Regions from separate parts of the Sphaerisporangium krabiense genome, predicted to be linked through region 3. Evidence: predicted binding sites of a transcription regulator. Region 3 holds the regulator's gene; each other region holds the start of a gene.
What was found. The regulator LexA, encoded in region 3, represses DNA repair genes until DNA is damaged. The targets are predictions, from matches to a motif close to TCGAACANNTGTTCGA.
Positions count from the first base shown of each region.

Region 1 (5,192 bases), on a different contig from region 3:
GCCCCGGCGCACGACGTCGTGCCACCACTGCCCGGGCGCGCCGTGGAAGCCGTACCCGAAGCCCACCACCGTGCCCTCGGAGGTCTCGGCGAACAGGCAGGTGAAGTCGGGGAAGGTTGCGTGGTTGCGCATGATGCCCTGCCGGCCCGCCAGCTGCTCGGGCGGAGGCCGCATCGCCGCCGTGTAGGTCTGGAGCACCGTGTCCAGCTCGGCGGTGAACTCCGCGGCACCGGCGCGTCGCAGTTCGATCACTCGTCGCACACTAGCAGCACCATGCCGAGGCACGGCCGAACCCGATCAGAGCGATCTTCACGGCGCTAACCCGGCGTACCGGACGGGCCGCCTACTCGACGTCGGCGGGAGTGCCGCCCGTGATCCGCACGAGCTCCTCGAACGTGGTCGGGAAGACCGTGTGCGCGTGACCGGCGGCGGCCCACACCACCGGGTGCTTGGCGAGCCAGGTGTCCACCAGCGTGCGGATCGGCGCCGGGTGCCCGACCGGGGCGACGCCGCCGATGGTCTGCCCGGTCGCCGCCTTCACGAACTCCGGGGTGGCCCTCTTGACCTTGGAGACGCCCACCAGATGGGCGATCAGGCCCGTGTCCACCCGGTGCGCCCCGCTGGTCAGCACCAGCAGAGGCTCGCCGCCGGCGTCGAAGATCAGGCTGTTGGCGATGGCCCCGACCTCACAGCCGAGCTGGGCGGCGGCGGTCACGGCGGTGGGCGCGGCGTCCTCCAGCACGACCACCTCGCCGGCCGCGCCGGCCTCCCGCAGGGCGGCGGTCACCTTCTGAACGCTCGGATGCAACTTTTCTGGCACCGGACCACTCTAAGCATGTTGACCCGCCTGAGCCATTGATTACATCTCCGTGACTCACGGTGGGGACGCTTGATCCTTGCGCTAATGTCCGTGATCCGTACATGGCGTTACCGAAGGGGAGTTTTGACATGGGGGTTGGTAGGCGGCTCGCCGCCGCGGCGGTGCTGACCGCGGGAGCCGTGCTCGTCTCGGGGCTCGTCTCGGGGCTCGGGACGGGAGTCCACTACGCGGCGCCGGCAGGGGGAGCCGGCGCCCGGGGTACGACGGTCGCGATCCACGCGACGCCGGTCGGCCGCGAGGTCGCGATCGCGCCGTTCACGGCGCCGAACGTCCGGTTGAGGATCGGCGCCAAGGGCGCCGCCGTCAAGCAGTTGCAGACCCGGCTGCGGGAACTCGGGTACGCGCCCGGCAAGCTCGACGCGCAGTACGGAGGCGCCACGCAGTCCGCCGTCTGGGCGTTCCAGAAGGTCCAGGGCATCACGCCCACGAGCACGATCACCTCGCGCACCTGGCGGGCGCTGGAGGATCCCAAGGCGCCGCGGGTGCTCGTGCCGCGGGGCAAGCCCGACCGGGTCGAGGTCGACCTCACCCGGCAGATCGCCGTCCTGTACCGGGCCGGGCAGGTGAGGCTGATCACCCACGTCTCCTCCGGCAGCGGCATCCCCTACTGCGAGACGGCGACCTGGCAGGGCAAGACGCAGAAGTTCTGCGGGGACGCCAGGACCCCGACCGGCGACTACAAGACCACGTGGCGGCGCTCGGGCTGGCACAAGTCCTACCTCGGGCAGCTCTACAACCCGATCTTCTTCAACGGCGGCATCGCGCTGCACGGCGCGCTGTCGGTGCCGCTCTATCCCGCCTCCCACGGCTGCGTGCGCCTGCCGATGCACGTCGCGCAGGCTCTGCCGGCGATGCTCGGCACCGGGGTGCCCGTCCACGTGAGGGGCAAGTTCCGGCGCTGATCGAACGGCTCCGTTCGAAGGCCGCGCGCGTCTCGACGCCGCGGCCTTCGTCGTGTCCGGCCCCCGAACCGGCCCCCGAACCGGCGCCGCCCGGCCCCCGGTCTCCGGCCGTCACCCGGCGCCACGTGCGGCTTCACGTCAGGGACCCGCGCTCGGGCGCAGGTTGACGCCATGATCGAACCTTTGTTCGTGAGATGCTTGACATCGCCCATCATCGAATTTATGTTCGACACAGTGGGGGCGGGACTCGCGGCCTGCCCTCACCCTCCGGCGGGCCGCCGTCCATGGCGGCGGCCCCGCCGGCGAGACGCGCGACGGCCGGACGGGGAGAGGGGAAGCTCCTCGTCCGGCCCCAGGCGGCGAGCCGGGTCGAGGAAGCGAGGGACGAGCCTGCCACGTGACCACTACCAGCGGGCCATCGGAATTGTCGGTGGCATCTGCGACGGTGTTATCACCGGCGGTCACCGCCGAGGCCATGACCCAAGGAGGGTTGGCATGACTCGACAGTCCGGAGAAGGTCCCCGGGTCTCCCAGACGGTGCGCGCGCATCTCGCCGACGCGCACGCGTGCCTGGCCGACGCCGCGGCGTCCCGCACCCCCGCCGAGCGGTACGTCTCCGCCCACCTCGCGGCGTTGCGCGCGGCGGCCGCGATCCTCGCGGCCCTCCCGCGGCCCATGGACGGGCGAAGACGCCGGCTGCGCAGCGCGTGGGAGTTGTTACCCGAGGCCGAGCCCAAGCTGGCGCAGTGGGCGGCCTACTTCGCCGAGACGGCGCGCAAGCGGGCCATGGCCGAGGCCGGCATGGTGCGCGTGGTGACGGCCCCGGAGTCCGACGAGCTGCTGGCCGAGGCCCACACCTTCGTGGCCGTCGTCGAGGACATCCTCGGCGTCCCCGGCCAGGCCACCATCCCGGTGAACGCCCCGATCGCCGGCTGACCCACCCTCTGAGCCCCCGCCCGGCCACGGCAGCCGGCGCGTCATCGGCTCACACCCGCCCGCCCCCGGGCCGCCGATCCCACCGCTCGCCCGCAGCGGGCGAACAGCCGCCCGAAACGCGATCCGCCGGCATCTCACCAGGCCGACGCGCGACCTACCGGCGCCTCATCCGGCCGACACGGGACCACCAGCGCTTCGCTCGGCCGACGCGCGACCCGCCGGCGTCTCATCCGGCCGATACGGGACCTACCAGCGTTCGCTCGGCCGATGCGCGACCTGTCGGCCTCGTCCCAGCCGTCCCCGAGTTCGCGTCTCACAGTGGTGCGCCGTGGTGGTGGGCGTGCGGGAGTCGTGTGCGGGAGGGATCGCCCCGTGATCCTCGCCGCACACGACCGTGCGCGTCTTGCGAGGGACGTGACCGGAACGCCCAGGGCGTGTCCGGACGGCCCCGCCCAGGATGGCGACCGGATCGGTCCTGCTCACATCGCCGATCGATCGGTCCTGGTCATGCCGGTGACCGGACGGCCGCATGCGAGACGACGGCCGGACGGTCGTGGGGAACGACGGTCGTCAGAACGCGTCGACCGCGCGGCGCGCCTCCGCGTCCAGCACGCCCCAGGTGATGAGCTCTTCGGTCAGCTCGTTCGGCGACTTGTCGTAGATGACCGCGAGCGAGCGCAGATCTTCCTGACGGATCGACAGCACCTTGCCGTTGTAGTCGCCACGCTGGCTCTGGATGGTGGCCGCGTAACGGGCGAGGGCCCCGGCCTTCTCCTTGGGCAGCTGGGCGAGGCGCTCCAGGTCGATCACCAGCTTGGGCGTAGGGCCAAGAGGGGCCGGAGCGGAGCCTCCGGGCAGCAGCTCGGAGACCGGCACACCGTAGAAGTCGGCGAGCTCGGCGAGCTTCTGCACGGTCACGGCACGGTCGCCGCGCTCGTAAGAGCCGACGACGACGGCTTTCCACCTGCCGCGCGACTTCTCTTCGACCCCGTGCAGTGATAGCCCCTGCTGGGTGCGGATGGCGCGGAGTCGCGCGCCCAGCGACTTGGCGTAGTCAGACGGCATTGTTAGGCCCCCGGCTTTCTATGAACGTTCTCACTTATTGTGCGCCTCGCGACGGTTGTGGCGGCGCTCGGGTCTGGGACCCGGGGCAGGCACCATCGGTGACCGGAGCGTCGCGGTTTACCCGAATACGTCGCGAGGTGTGGTTACGGACAGTGACGGTAAAGGTGTGGGCGTGATTGGTCAAGCTGATTGGAAAAATGATGCCGAATCCTGTCCGGTCGGGTGCTGATCTGCGCGGCCGCGAACGTCGCTCCGGTCCCTTCCGTCTCCGTCTCCCGCCCGTTCACGGAACGTCCGCATACGCCCCGCGTCCCGTCCGATAAGGCACCCCCGCGCGCCGGGGCGAAACCCCGGCGCGCCCACGCGGCGGGAGCGGCGACCGTTCCCCCGCAGGTCAGCGGAAGGGTATCCGCCCAGGTTGGGTGGGGCGAACCGGTTCGGGGCGTTCTCGGGCGGGCTGCTAACGTGAGTGCACCAGTTCCTTTAACCCCGTCCTGTGAGGCGGGAAAGGCGGTGACCTCCATGAACGGCGCCCGAAATCAGGCGCACGACGACGCTCACGCCGGAGTCCGCGACCACGACGCCGGTCACGACGGCGGCAGGGAAAACGACGCGCGGGCACAGGCCCCGGCGCGCGACGAGACCTCCCCGCGCGACGGCGAGCGCGCGGTCCTGGAGGCCCCGGACATCAACCGGGCCCTCACCCGCATCGCCCACGAGATCCTCGAACGCGCCAGGGGCCCGGAGAACCTTCTCCTGCTCGGCATCCCCACCCGCGGCACGTTCCTCGCGCGCCGGCTCGCCGACCGCATCGAGCAGGTCGAGGGCCGCCCGGTGGCCTTCGGCTCCCTCGACGTCACCATGTACCGCGACGACCTGCGGCTCAGGCCCGCGCGGGCGCTCGGCCGCACCGACCTCCCCAAAGAGGGGGTCGACGGCCGCATCGTGGTCCTGGTCGATGACGTCCTCTTCTCCGGCCGCACCGTGCGCGCGGCGCTCGACGCGCTGAACGACCTCGGCCGTCCGCGGGCGGTCCGGCTGGCGGTGCTGGTCGACCGCGGCCACCGCGAGCTGCCCATCCGCGCCGACTACGTCGGCAAGAACCTCCCGACCTCCCGCGCCGAGACGGTGCGGGTGTGCCTCACCGAGACCGACCGGCGGGACGCCGTCCTGCTGAGGGGAGGCCAGCGATGAAGCGCCATCTCCTTTCCACCGCCGACCTGTCGCGCGAGGACGCCCTGCTGATCCTCGACACCGCGGAGGAGCTCGCCGAGGTCTCGGGCCGTTCGATCAAGAAGCTGCCGACCCTGCGCGGGCGCACGGTGGTGAACCTCTTCTTCGAGGACTCCACGCGCACCCGCATCTCCTTCGAGGCCGCCGCCAAGCGCCTGTCCGCCGACGTCATCAAC
Region 1 is NZ_JACHBR010000001.1:5,620,583-5,625,774, forward strand. It holds gene BJ981_RS24645 (GNAT family N-acetyltransferase) at 1-252, opposite strand, end outside; gene BJ981_RS24650 (YbaK/EbsC family protein) at 344-820, opposite strand; gene BJ981_RS24655 (L,D-transpeptidase family protein) at 949-1,782, shown strand; gene BJ981_RS24660 (SAV_6107 family HEPN domain-containing protein) at 2,278-2,718, shown strand; gene bldD (transcriptional regulator BldD) at 3,289-3,783, opposite strand; gene pyrR (bifunctional pyr operon transcriptional regulator/uracil phosphoribosyltransferase PyrR) at 4,306-4,977, shown strand; gene BJ981_RS24675 (aspartate carbamoyltransferase catalytic subunit) at 4,974-5,192, shown strand, end outside.
Region 1: BJ981_RS24660 (SAV_6107 family HEPN domain-containing protein) is a predicted target of LexA. The motif match lies at 1,997-2,012, and genes of this name have one in related genera.

Region 2 (5,192 bases), 960 kb from region 3:
AGCCAGCCAAGCCACGGAGTTTAGGCGAGCTTGTCAAAGCCCGGCAACGAACCCACGCTCGCGTGAGCAGGAAAGTTCCCGTTGTCACCGATCTGTGACCAGCCGATACGACATTTTTGAAACTTTCCGTACCGCCGTGACCGTCTCTGGGGGCATCCCATACGGAAATGGGTGTACGCCGGATAAGGGGGCATACCCGAGGCCGCGGCGCCGTTTCGACCGCCCTCACCTGTAAAGACGGTTGTCAGGAGCTCCGGTGCGGGCGGCGCGTCAGGGGTCCTCGAAGAGGGTGGGCGGCGCCTGCGCGCCGAAGGCGTCCGGCGGCGGGGTGAGCCCCAGGTGGGACCAGGCCGCGGCGGTGGCGACGCGTCCGCGGGGCGTGCGGGCGAGCAGCCCCTGGCGCACGAGGAACGGCTCGGCGACGACCTCGACGGTCTCGGGCTCCTCCCCCACCGCGACCGCCAGCGTGGACAGGCCGACGGGGCCGCCGCCGAACTTGCGCAGCAGCGCCCCGAGGACGGCGCGGTCGAGCCGGTCGAGGCCCTCGGCGTCGACCTCGTACAGGTTGAGCGCGGCCGAGGCGATGTCGCGGGTGATCACGCCGTCGGTGCGGACCTCGGCGAAGTCGCGGACCCGCCGCAGCAGGCGGTTGGCGATGCGGGGCGTGCCGCGCGAGCGGCGGGCGATCTCGTGGGCGGCCTCCTCGGGCAGGCGCAGCGCGAGCAGGCCCGCCGAGCGGCGCAGGACCTGCTCCAGCTCCTCGACGTCGTAGAAGTCCATGTGGGCGACGAAGCCGAACCGGTCGCGCAGGGGGGCGGGCAGCAGGCCCGCGCGGGTGGTGGCGCCGACCAGCGTGAACGGCGCGATCTCCAGGGGGATGGCGGTGGCGCCGGGACCCTTGCCGACGACGATGTCGACGCGGAAGTCCTCCATGGCGAGGTAGAGCATCTCCTCCGCGGGGCGGGACATGCGGTGGATCTCGTCGATGAACAGCACCTCGCCCTCCGACAGCGTGGAGAGGATGGCGGCGAGGTCGCCGGCGCGCTCCAGGGCGGGGCCGGAGGTCAGGCGCAGCGGCATGCCCAGCTCCGCGGCGATGATCATGGCGAGGGTGGTCTTGCCGAGGCCGGGCGAGCCGCTCATCAGGACGTGGTCCGGGGGGCGGTCGCGGCGCAGCGCGCTCTCGAGCACCAGCGAGAGCTGCTCGCGCACGCGGGTCTGGCCGATGAACTCGGCCAGACGCTTGGGGCGCAGCGCGGACTCGATCGCCCGCTCGTCGCCCTCGGCGTCCGGGGACACCAGATCTCTCTCCAGGCTCATCGCGGGCCCCTATCGCACGCTCAGGGCCCGCAGGGCCGCCTTCAGGAGGGTGGCGACCGACGGCTCGCGGCCGGCGGCCTCCTCGGCGTCCGCGTCGGGCGCGACGGCGGCCACGGCCTCGTCGGCGTCCTTGGAGGAGTACCCGAGGCCGACCAGGCCGGAGTGGACCTGGTCGCGCCACGCCTGCCTGCGGGCGCGGCCGTTGAGCGCGGCGTCGACGGCCTCGTCCGGCGTGCCGAGCTTGTCCTTCAGCTCCAGGATGATGCGCTGGGCCCCCTTCTGGCCGATGCCCGGCACCATGGTCAGCGCCTTGACGTCGGCGCTCGCCACCGCCACCCGCAGGGCGTTCGGCGTGTGGACGGCGAGCATGGCCAGCGCCAGCCTGGGGCCGACGCCGGAGGCGGTCTGGAGCATCTCGAAGACCGTGCGCTCGTCGTCGGTGGCGAAGCCGTAGAGCGTGAGGGAGTCCTCGCGGACGACCAGGGAGGTGGCGAGCCTGGCCTGCTCGCCGGCGCGCAGCGACGCGAGCGTGGCCGGGGTGCAGTGGACCAGGACGCCGACGCCGCCGACCTCCAGCACGGCGGAGTCGGGGGCGAGGCCGGCGACGCGCCCGGAGACGGAGGCGATCACGGGGCGGTTCCCTTCGCGGGCGCGGGGGCGGGCCTGGCCCTGGCGAGCGCCTGGGCCAGGCGGTTCTGGGTGCCGCCGCGCCAGATGTGGCAGATGGCGAGCGCCAGCGCGTCGGCGGCGTCGGCCGGTTTCGGCATGGCGTCGAGGCGGAGCAGGCGGGTGACCATGGTGCCGACCTGGGCCTTGTCGGCGTTGCCGTACCCGGTGATCGCGGCCTTGACCTCGGAGGGCGTGTGCAGCGCGACGGGCAGGCCGCGGCGCGCGGCGCACAGGATGGCCACGGCGGACGCCTGGGCGGTGCCCATGACGGTGCGCAGGTTGCTCTGGCTGAAGACGCGCTCGACGGCGACCGCGTCGGGCCTGACCTCGTCGAGCCAGCGTTCGATCTCGGTCTCGATGGCGGCCAGGCGCGCGCCGATCTCGTCGCCCGCGGGCGTGCGCGCGACGCCGACCTTGACGAGGGTGAGCGGCGCGCCCGCGCGGCCGACGACGGCGCCGAGGCCGCACCGGGTGAGGCCGGGATCGACCCCCATGACCCTCAGCTCCGGTAGCCGCACCGGCACGCCTCCCCAAGACCGCCGAACACCTGTTCGGCCCCGAACTCTACCCCGGCCGCCGCGGCCGCGCACCCTCCGACACACCGGGCGTCCCGGCGCGGCGGACGGCGGCGGCGCCGTCAGAAGTAGTCGATCATGTACGGCTTGGCGGCGAAGGCGCAGGCGAGGAGGTCGTCGGTCGCGGGCGCGCCGCCGGTCAGCAGCCCGGCGCGGCGCAGGGCGCTCACCTGGACGCCCGCGAACAGGGCCGACAGGCCGCCGATGGTGAGCCGGGTGACGTCCTCACCGGGTCGAAGGCCCTGACCGGAGGACCGGCCGGCGCGGACGGCCTCGCCGCGGCCCGCGGCGACCGACAGCCGCCAGGACCCGGAGTTCGCGGGGCGCTGCGGGTCGCTCACCTCGACGACCGCGTCCAGCGTGACCCCGGCCGGGTATCCGCGCCCGGCCACGGCGGCGGGCAGGTCGATGATCCGGAACATCCACCCGGTGCGCTTGACGGTGTCGGTGGAGCGGTCGCGCAGCAGCCACAGCATCGGGTCGTCCGGCTCGACGGTCGCCGTCACCGTGGCGGCCACGGAGGAGGCGCTGCCGACCAGCGACCACAGGGCGCGCGCCGTCGCCTCGGAGCCGGCCACGAGGTTGTCCACGTCGAGCCCGTCGCCGTCCCAGCGGTACAGCAGGTAGCCGTCGTCGGCGAGGTAGGAGAAGTCGTCGTCGTCCTCCAGCCAGAGGCGCAGGACCCGCTCCTCCTCGACCACGGGGCCGCAGGCGCGGGTGGCGGCGTGCAGGCGCCCGAGCAGGGCCCGGATCGCGGCGACGTCGCCGGGCCCGGCGCGGCGCACCGCGACCGCGGTGTCGCGGGGGGCGAGCGCCCGCAACCCCTCGGCCGGCACGGTGACGCGCAGGCGGGCGCCCGCGTGCTCCCAGCCCGTGCCCCGGTACAGCGGTGTGGTGGTGGGGTAGAGCGCCGAGACCGCGTGGCCGAGCTCGGCGCAGCGTTCGATGGTGGCCCGCATCAGCAGGCCGCCGACCCCGCGCCCGCGGTCCTCGGGCGCGACGGTGACGCCCGCGATGCCGCCCGCGGGCAGCGCGCGGCCGTGCCACCACTGCTCGTAGTGGTTGATCCGGCTGGTGGCGACCAGCCGGCCGCCGTCGAAGGCGCCGAGGTAGCGGCCTTCGGGGAGCACCGGGGAGACCAGGGCCCGCCACGTGGCGGCGCTGCTCGCGGGCAGGGGGCCGAACGCCCGCTTGCGGTTGTCCAGCACGGCGTCCAGGTCGCCGGGCGTCAGGTCACGGATCTGCACGACGGACAAACCTAGGCGAAACCCACCTAACCGGGCGAACCGATTTCCGGTGGCTCAGTCGAGCTTGGCCAGGACGTCGTCGCTGACGTCGAAGTTGGCGTAGACGTTCTGCACGTCGTCGCTGTCCTCCAGGGCGTCGATCAGGCGGAACACCTTGCGCGCGCCGTCCTCGTCCAGAGGGACGCTCAGCGTGGGCAGGAAGCTGCTCTCGGCCGAGTCGTAGTCGATGCCGGCCTCCTGCAGGGCCTTGCGGACCGGCACCAGGTCGCCCGCCTCGGACACGACCTCGAACGACTCGCCGAGGTCGTTGACCTCCTCGGCGCCGGCGTCCAGGACCGCGGTCAGCACGTCGTCCTCGCCCAGGCCGCCGCCCTTCGGGACGATGACGACGCCCTTGCGGTTGAACATGTACGCCACCGAGCCGGGGTCGGCCATGGAGCCGCCGTTGCGGGTCATGGCCACGCGCACCTCCGACGCCGCGCGGTTGCGGTTGTCGGTGAGGCACTCGATCAGCACGGCCACGCCGCCGGGCGCGTACCCCTCGTACATGATGGTCTGCCAGTCGGCGCCGCCGGCCTCAAGGCCGCCGCCGCGCTTGCGCGCGCGCTCGATGTTCTCGATCGGCACCGAGCTCTTGCGCGCCTTCTGGATGGCGTCGTAGAGGGTGGGGTTACCGTCCGCGTCCGGGCCGCCGGTGCGGGCCGCCACCTCGATGTTCTTGATGAGCTTGGCGAAAAGCTTGCCCCGCTTGGCGTCCAGCGCGGCCTTCTTGTGCTTCGTCGTCGCCCATTTGGAGTGGCCGGACATCGGCTAGAGCTCCCTCACCATCTCGACAAAATACGAATGAACCCGCGCGTCCCCGGTCAGCTCGGGGTGGAAGGACGTCGCGAGCAGAGGTCCCTGCCGGACCGCGACGATCCTATCCCCAGGCTCGGCCACCCCCAGCACCTCGACGTCCGGCCCCACGGATTCCACCCATGGGGCGCGGATGAAGACGGCGCGCAGCGGGCCGCGTCCCGCGAAGTCCAAGGATGCCTCAAAAGAATCGATCTGGCGGCCGAAGGCGTTCCTGCGCACGACCATGTCGATGCCGCCGATCGTCTGCTGGCCGTCGATGCCGCCCTCGATCCGGTCGGCCAGCATGATCATGCCGGCGCAGGAGCCGTAGGTCGGCATGCCGCCCTTGATGTGCGCGCGCAGCGGTTCGAGCATCTCGAAGGCGTCCGCGAGCTTCCACATGGTCGTGGACTCCCCGCCGGGCACGATCAGGGCGTCCACCGCGTCCAGCTCGGCCGGGCGGCGCACGGCCACGGCCCTGGCCCCGGCGGCCTCGAGGGATCGGGCGTGTTCACGCACGTCGCCCTGGAGGGCGAGCACGCCG
Region 2 is NZ_JACHBR010000002.1:1,104,031-1,109,222, reverse strand. It holds gene ruvB (Holliday junction branch migration DNA helicase RuvB) at 271-1,320, opposite strand; gene ruvA (Holliday junction branch migration protein RuvA) at 1,330-1,950, opposite strand; gene ruvC (crossover junction endodeoxyribonuclease RuvC) at 1,947-2,492, opposite strand; gene BJ981_RS32845 (GNAT family N-acetyltransferase) at 2,627-3,811, opposite strand; gene BJ981_RS32840 (YebC/PmpR family DNA-binding transcriptional regulator) at 3,866-4,618, opposite strand; gene pdxT (pyridoxal 5'-phosphate synthase glutaminase subunit PdxT) at 4,622-5,192, opposite strand, start outside.
Region 2: ruvC (crossover junction endodeoxyribonuclease RuvC) is a predicted target of LexA. The motif match lies at 2,529-2,544, and genes of this name have one in related genera.

Region 3 (5,192 bases):
CGTCCTCTTCGGAGGCGAAGTAGCCGTTCTCGCGGCCGGTGCGGGTGTAGACGCCCACGACCCGGTCGACGAGCTGGCGCAGGCCGGTCTCGCGCTGCGGGGTGCCCACGGCCCCGCGGAAGTACTTCGTGGTGACGATGTTGGCGGCGTTGACCGACCAGAAGTCGGGGAACTCGACGTCCCGCTGCTCGAAGTTGATCGAGCCGTCCCGCCAGTTGGTCATGACGACGTCGCGGCGCTCCCAGCGCACCTGGTCGTACGGGTGCACGCCGGGCGTGGTGTGGATGCGCCTGATCTTCAGGCCCTTGGAGGCCCGCTTGCCCCCGCGCCCCACTGAGCCGCTCACCGTCTCCGTCATGATCTTTCCCCTTCCGGGACCCCGTGGAGCCCTAATGTCGGAACACATCCGCGCGCCGCGCACATCCCCCGGCGCCGGCGCCCGGCGAGATCCTCGGCGTCCGACGGCCTCCGGACTCCCCGGGCGTGTTGGTCGTGTCTGAAGTGTTCAGTCTTGGTCCGCGCCCCGGGAGGCGCGCAGTTGCTCGATCTCTTCCTCGAAGTCGGCGAGGGTCTCGAAGCCGCGGTAGACGGAGGCGAACCGCAGGTAGGCCACCTCGTCGAGCTCGCGGAGCGGCCCGAGGATCGCCAGCCCGACCTGGTGGGAGGCGATCTCGGCCGAGCCCGTCGCGCGGATGCTCTCCTCGACGCGCTGCCCGAGCTGCGCCAGGGAGTCCTCGCCGACGGGACGGCCCTGGCAGGCGCGGCGCACGCCGGCGATGACCTTGTCCCGGGAGAACGCCTCGGTCACGCCGCTGCGTTTGCTCACCATCAGCAACACCGTCTCCTGGGTGGTGAACCGGCGCCCGCATTGTGAACACGTGCGGCGCCGCCTGATCGCCGCGCCGTCCTCGGTCGACCGGCTGTCGATCACCCTGGTGTCTGGATGACGACAGAATGGGCAATGCACGTGTCGCCTCCGTTTTCTCGCGATTCCCACCGGCCACCCCGGCCGGACCCTCGTGAATGCGGCCTCCCCGGGTCGACCCCGAGGAAAGTCCGCCCCATGTTTCCGTATTCGCCCCACGCTCGCGGGCCCATTCCGGATTAACCGAAATAGGCATGCGCGCGCACTGTGGGTGCCCACAGTGCGCCGACGGAAACACAACCTATGGGTTACCGACAACGGTGTAAGTACTAGATGTTGTGGTCCAACCGTAGGAGTGCCGCACCATGAACGCAAGTCGGCGGCACCCCGGATCGCGAACCCCCCGCCGATCAGGGGGAACGACCCCCGCACCGGCGTGTCGCAGCCGCGCGGCGCCGCCGACTCCCCCTCCGGGCCCGGAGCACCGGAGAGGGGGACGCATCAGACCGAGATCGCTCAAGTGATCGACTTTCCCGCCTCACCCGCGTAAGATCGCGAAAGTCGAACACGATATCGATCGAACTCCCGTACGATGTCATGCGCCGACCGGCGACCACGTTCGGATTATCTCGAACAGTTGTTTGATGACGATCTTGAACGGCGTTATTGTCGCTGTGTGCGACATCGGGAACACGGACGGGCGGCCGGCCGGGCGGGCATGGCGTTGATGTGGCGGCGCGTCCGGGGACGCCCGGCGAGGAGGAGTTGACTATGAACGAGCAAGACGAGAGCGGCGCGGTCGTCACCGACCTCGCGGTGCGCAGGCGTGACTCCTTGGGCCTCACCCCGAGGCAGCGCAAGATCCTTGAGGTGATCCGCGATTCGGTGCAGCAGCGCGGCTATCCGCCGTCGATGCGCGAGATCGGCGAGGCGGTCCAGCTGACCAGCACCTCCAGTGTGTCCCACCAGCTCACGGCGTTGCAGCGCAAGGGCTACCTCCGCCGTGACCCGCACCGTCCGCGCGCGCTGGAGGTCCGCCTGCCCGGCGAGCCCGCGCTCTGGGTCGACCCGGTCGGCCCGGGCGAGGAGGAGCCTTTGGTGACCCGCCCCACGGCCGCGTTCGTGCCGCTGGTGGGCCGCATCGCCGCCGGCGGCCCCATCCTGGCCGAGGAGCGCGTCGAGGACGTCTTCGCGCTGCCCAAGCAGCTCGTCGGCGAGGGCACGCTGTTCCTGCTCCAGGTCTCAGGCGACTCCATGATCGACGCCGCGATCGCCGACGGCGACTGGGTGGTCGTGCGCCAGCAGCCGGTGGCCGACAACGGTGACATCGTCGCGGCCATGATCGACGGCGAGGCCACCGTGAAGACCTTCAAGCGCAAGGACGGCCACGTCTGGCTGGTGCCGCACAACGCCAACTACGACCCGATCCCCGGCGACGAGGCCACCGTCCTCGGCAAGGTGACCGCGGTCCTGCGCAAGCTCTGACCGAGCCGGGCGAGCGGCGCCGCACCGGCCGCTCCCCCGCGCCCACCGCCCGGGCGCGACGAAGCCCATGACACCGCCTGAGCGTCCCCGCGGGGAACGCTCAGGCGGTTTCGCATGCCGCCCGGCGGGGCTCAGGGGACGATGTTGACCAGCTTGGGCACCCGCACGATCACCTTGCGCGGCGTCCCGGACAGGTACGGCCGCACCTTCTCGGAGGCCAGAGCCAGCTCCTCCAGCGCGGACTCCGAGATGGACGGCGAGACCTCCAGGCGGTCCCGCACCTTGCCCGCCACCTGCACGACGCAGGTGACCGACTCCTGGACCAGCAGCGCCGGGTCGGCGGCGGGCCAGCCCGCCCGCGCGATCGTCGGGCCGTGGCCGAGACGCTCCCAGCCCTCCTCGGCGGCGTACGGGGCGACCAGCGACAGCATGACGGCCAGCGCCTCCGCGGCCTCCCGCACGGCGGGGTCGGCGGCGCCGGGGCCGGCGTCGATGGCCTTGCGCGCCGCGGAGGTCAGCTCCATCATGCGGGCCACGGCCACGTTGAAGCGGGAGGACTCGACCAGGCGGGTGACCTCGTCGACCGTCCGGTGGGTGACCTTGCGCAGTTCCAGGTCGCCGGAGGCGGGGTCGGCGCCGGCCGGGGAGGCCGCGCCCGCCTCGGCCATGACGCGGAACGCCCGGGCCAGGAACTTCTGCGACGCGGCCGGGGAGAGGTCGGCCCAGTCGATGTCGTCCTCGGGCGGGCCGGCGAAGACCATGGTCAGCCGGACGGCGTCCACGCCGAAGGCGTCGATCTGCTCGCCGAGGTCGACGCCGTTGCCCAGGGACTTGGACATCGCCTTGCCCTGGTTGATGACCTGCCCCTGGTTGAGCAGGCGCAGGAACGGCTCGGGGAAGTCGACCATGCCCATGTCGTGCAGGACCTTGGTGAAGAACCGCGCGTACAGCAGGTGGAGCACGGCGTGCTCCACGCCGCCGACGTACTGGTCCACCGGGCCCCAGCGCCGGACGCGCTCCACGTCGAAGGGGCCGTCCTCGTAGCCGGGCGAGCAGTACCGCAGGAAGTACCACGAGGAGTCGACGAAGGTGTCCATCGTGTCGGTGTCGCGCCGGGCGGGCCCGCCGCACTTGGGGCAGTCCACCTCGACCCAGTCGGTGGCCCCGGCCAGCGGCGAGACGCCCTTCGGCGCCAGGGCCTCGCCGCGCAGGTCGGGCAGCGTGACCGGCAACTGGTCGTCGGGGACGGGGACCTCGCCGCAGTCGGGGCAGTGGATGATCGGGATGGGCGTGCCCCAGAAGCGCTGGCGCGACAGCAGCCAGTCGCGCAGCCGGTAGTTGACGGCGGCGGCGCCCGTGCCGCGCTCCTGGAGGATCTGGACGATGCGGGCGATGGCCTCGGCCTTGGACAGGCCGTCCAGGGGACCGGAGTTGACCAGGCTGCCCTCGCCCGGGGTGGCGGCGCCGGTCTCGGCGGGGTCGGGCAGGCCGGTCTCGACGACGACCCGCACGGGCAGGCCGAACTTCCGGGCGAAGTCCAGGTCGCGCTGGTCGTGGGCGGGCACGGCCATGATCGCGCCGTGGCCGTAGTCGGACAGGACGTAGTCGGCGGCCCAGACCGGGATGCGCTCGCCGTTGACGGGGTTGACGGCGTGCCGCCCCAGGAAGACGCCGGTCTTCTCCTTGTCGGTGGCCAGGCGCTCGATGTCGCTCAGCTTGGCGACCTCGGCCTGGTAGGCCCGCAGCGCGGGCAGCTGCTCGGGCGCGCAGATCTGCTCGGCCAGCGCCGCGTCGGCGGCGACGACGAAGAACGTGGCGCCGTACAGGGTGTCGGGGCGGGTGGTGTAGACGGTGACCGGCTCGTCGCGGCCTTCGATCTCGAAGCGGACGTCGGCGCCCTCGGAGCGGCCGATCCAGTTGCGCTGCATGGTCAGCACGCGCTCGGGCCAGCCGCCCTCCAGCTGGGCCATGTCGTCCAGCAGGCGGTCGGCGTAGTCGGTGATGCGGAAGTACCACTGGGTCAGCTCGCGCCGGACGACCTCGGTGCCGCAGCGCTCGCAGCGGCCGGCGACGACCTGCTCGTTGGCCAGCACCGTCTGGTCCTTGGGGCACCAGTTGACCAGGCCGCCCTTGCGGTAGGCCAGGCCGCGCTCGAAGAACCGGTTGAACAGCCACTGGTTCCAGCGGTAGTACTCGGGGTCGCTGGTGTGCAGGCGGCGCGACCAGTCGAAGGACACGCCGTACCTCTTGAACGAGGTGGCCTGGGTGTCGATGTTGGCGTACGTCCACTCGGCGGGGTGGGCGTTCCGCTTGATCGCGGCGTTCTCGGCGGGCAGGCCGAAGGAGTCCCAGCCGATGGGGTGCAGGACGTTGTAGCCGCGCTGGAACCAGTAGCGGGCCAGCACGTCGGCGATGGCGAAGACCTCGCCGTGCCCCATGTGCAGGTCGCCGGAGGGGTAGGGGAACATGTCGAGCAGGTATTTGCGGGGACGCTCGTCGGCGGCGTCCTCGCCCGCCCGGTACGGGTCCAGCTCTTCCCAGCGCGCCTGCCACTTCTCCTGCAGCGCCTGCGGATCGTACTGCTCGTCACTCACGGCCCATGTCCCTCGGTTGACTCGGCGTGGATGGCCGGACCAATAAAGAAACCCCCCGTGTCCACGAGGGGCAGCCGCGCCGACCGGTCTTCAGCTCGGTCGCCGCGGCCCGCCAAGAAGCAGGGTCCTGCCACGCATAGCTCAAGGGTAGCGCAGCGGGCAATGCGCCTTCCTCCCGTTCGGGCCGCGCCCGCGGGGGTCAGGGGCACCCCAGAGGAAGGTTCCGGATTCTCACACAGCTACCTAAT
Region 3 is NZ_JACHBR010000002.1:141,535-146,726, reverse strand. It holds gene BJ981_RS28750 (vitamin B12-dependent ribonucleotide reductase) at 1-358, opposite strand, end outside; gene nrdR (transcriptional regulator NrdR) at 506-967, opposite strand; gene lexA (transcriptional repressor LexA) at 1,637-2,350, shown strand; gene leuS (leucine--tRNA ligase) at 2,482-4,944, opposite strand.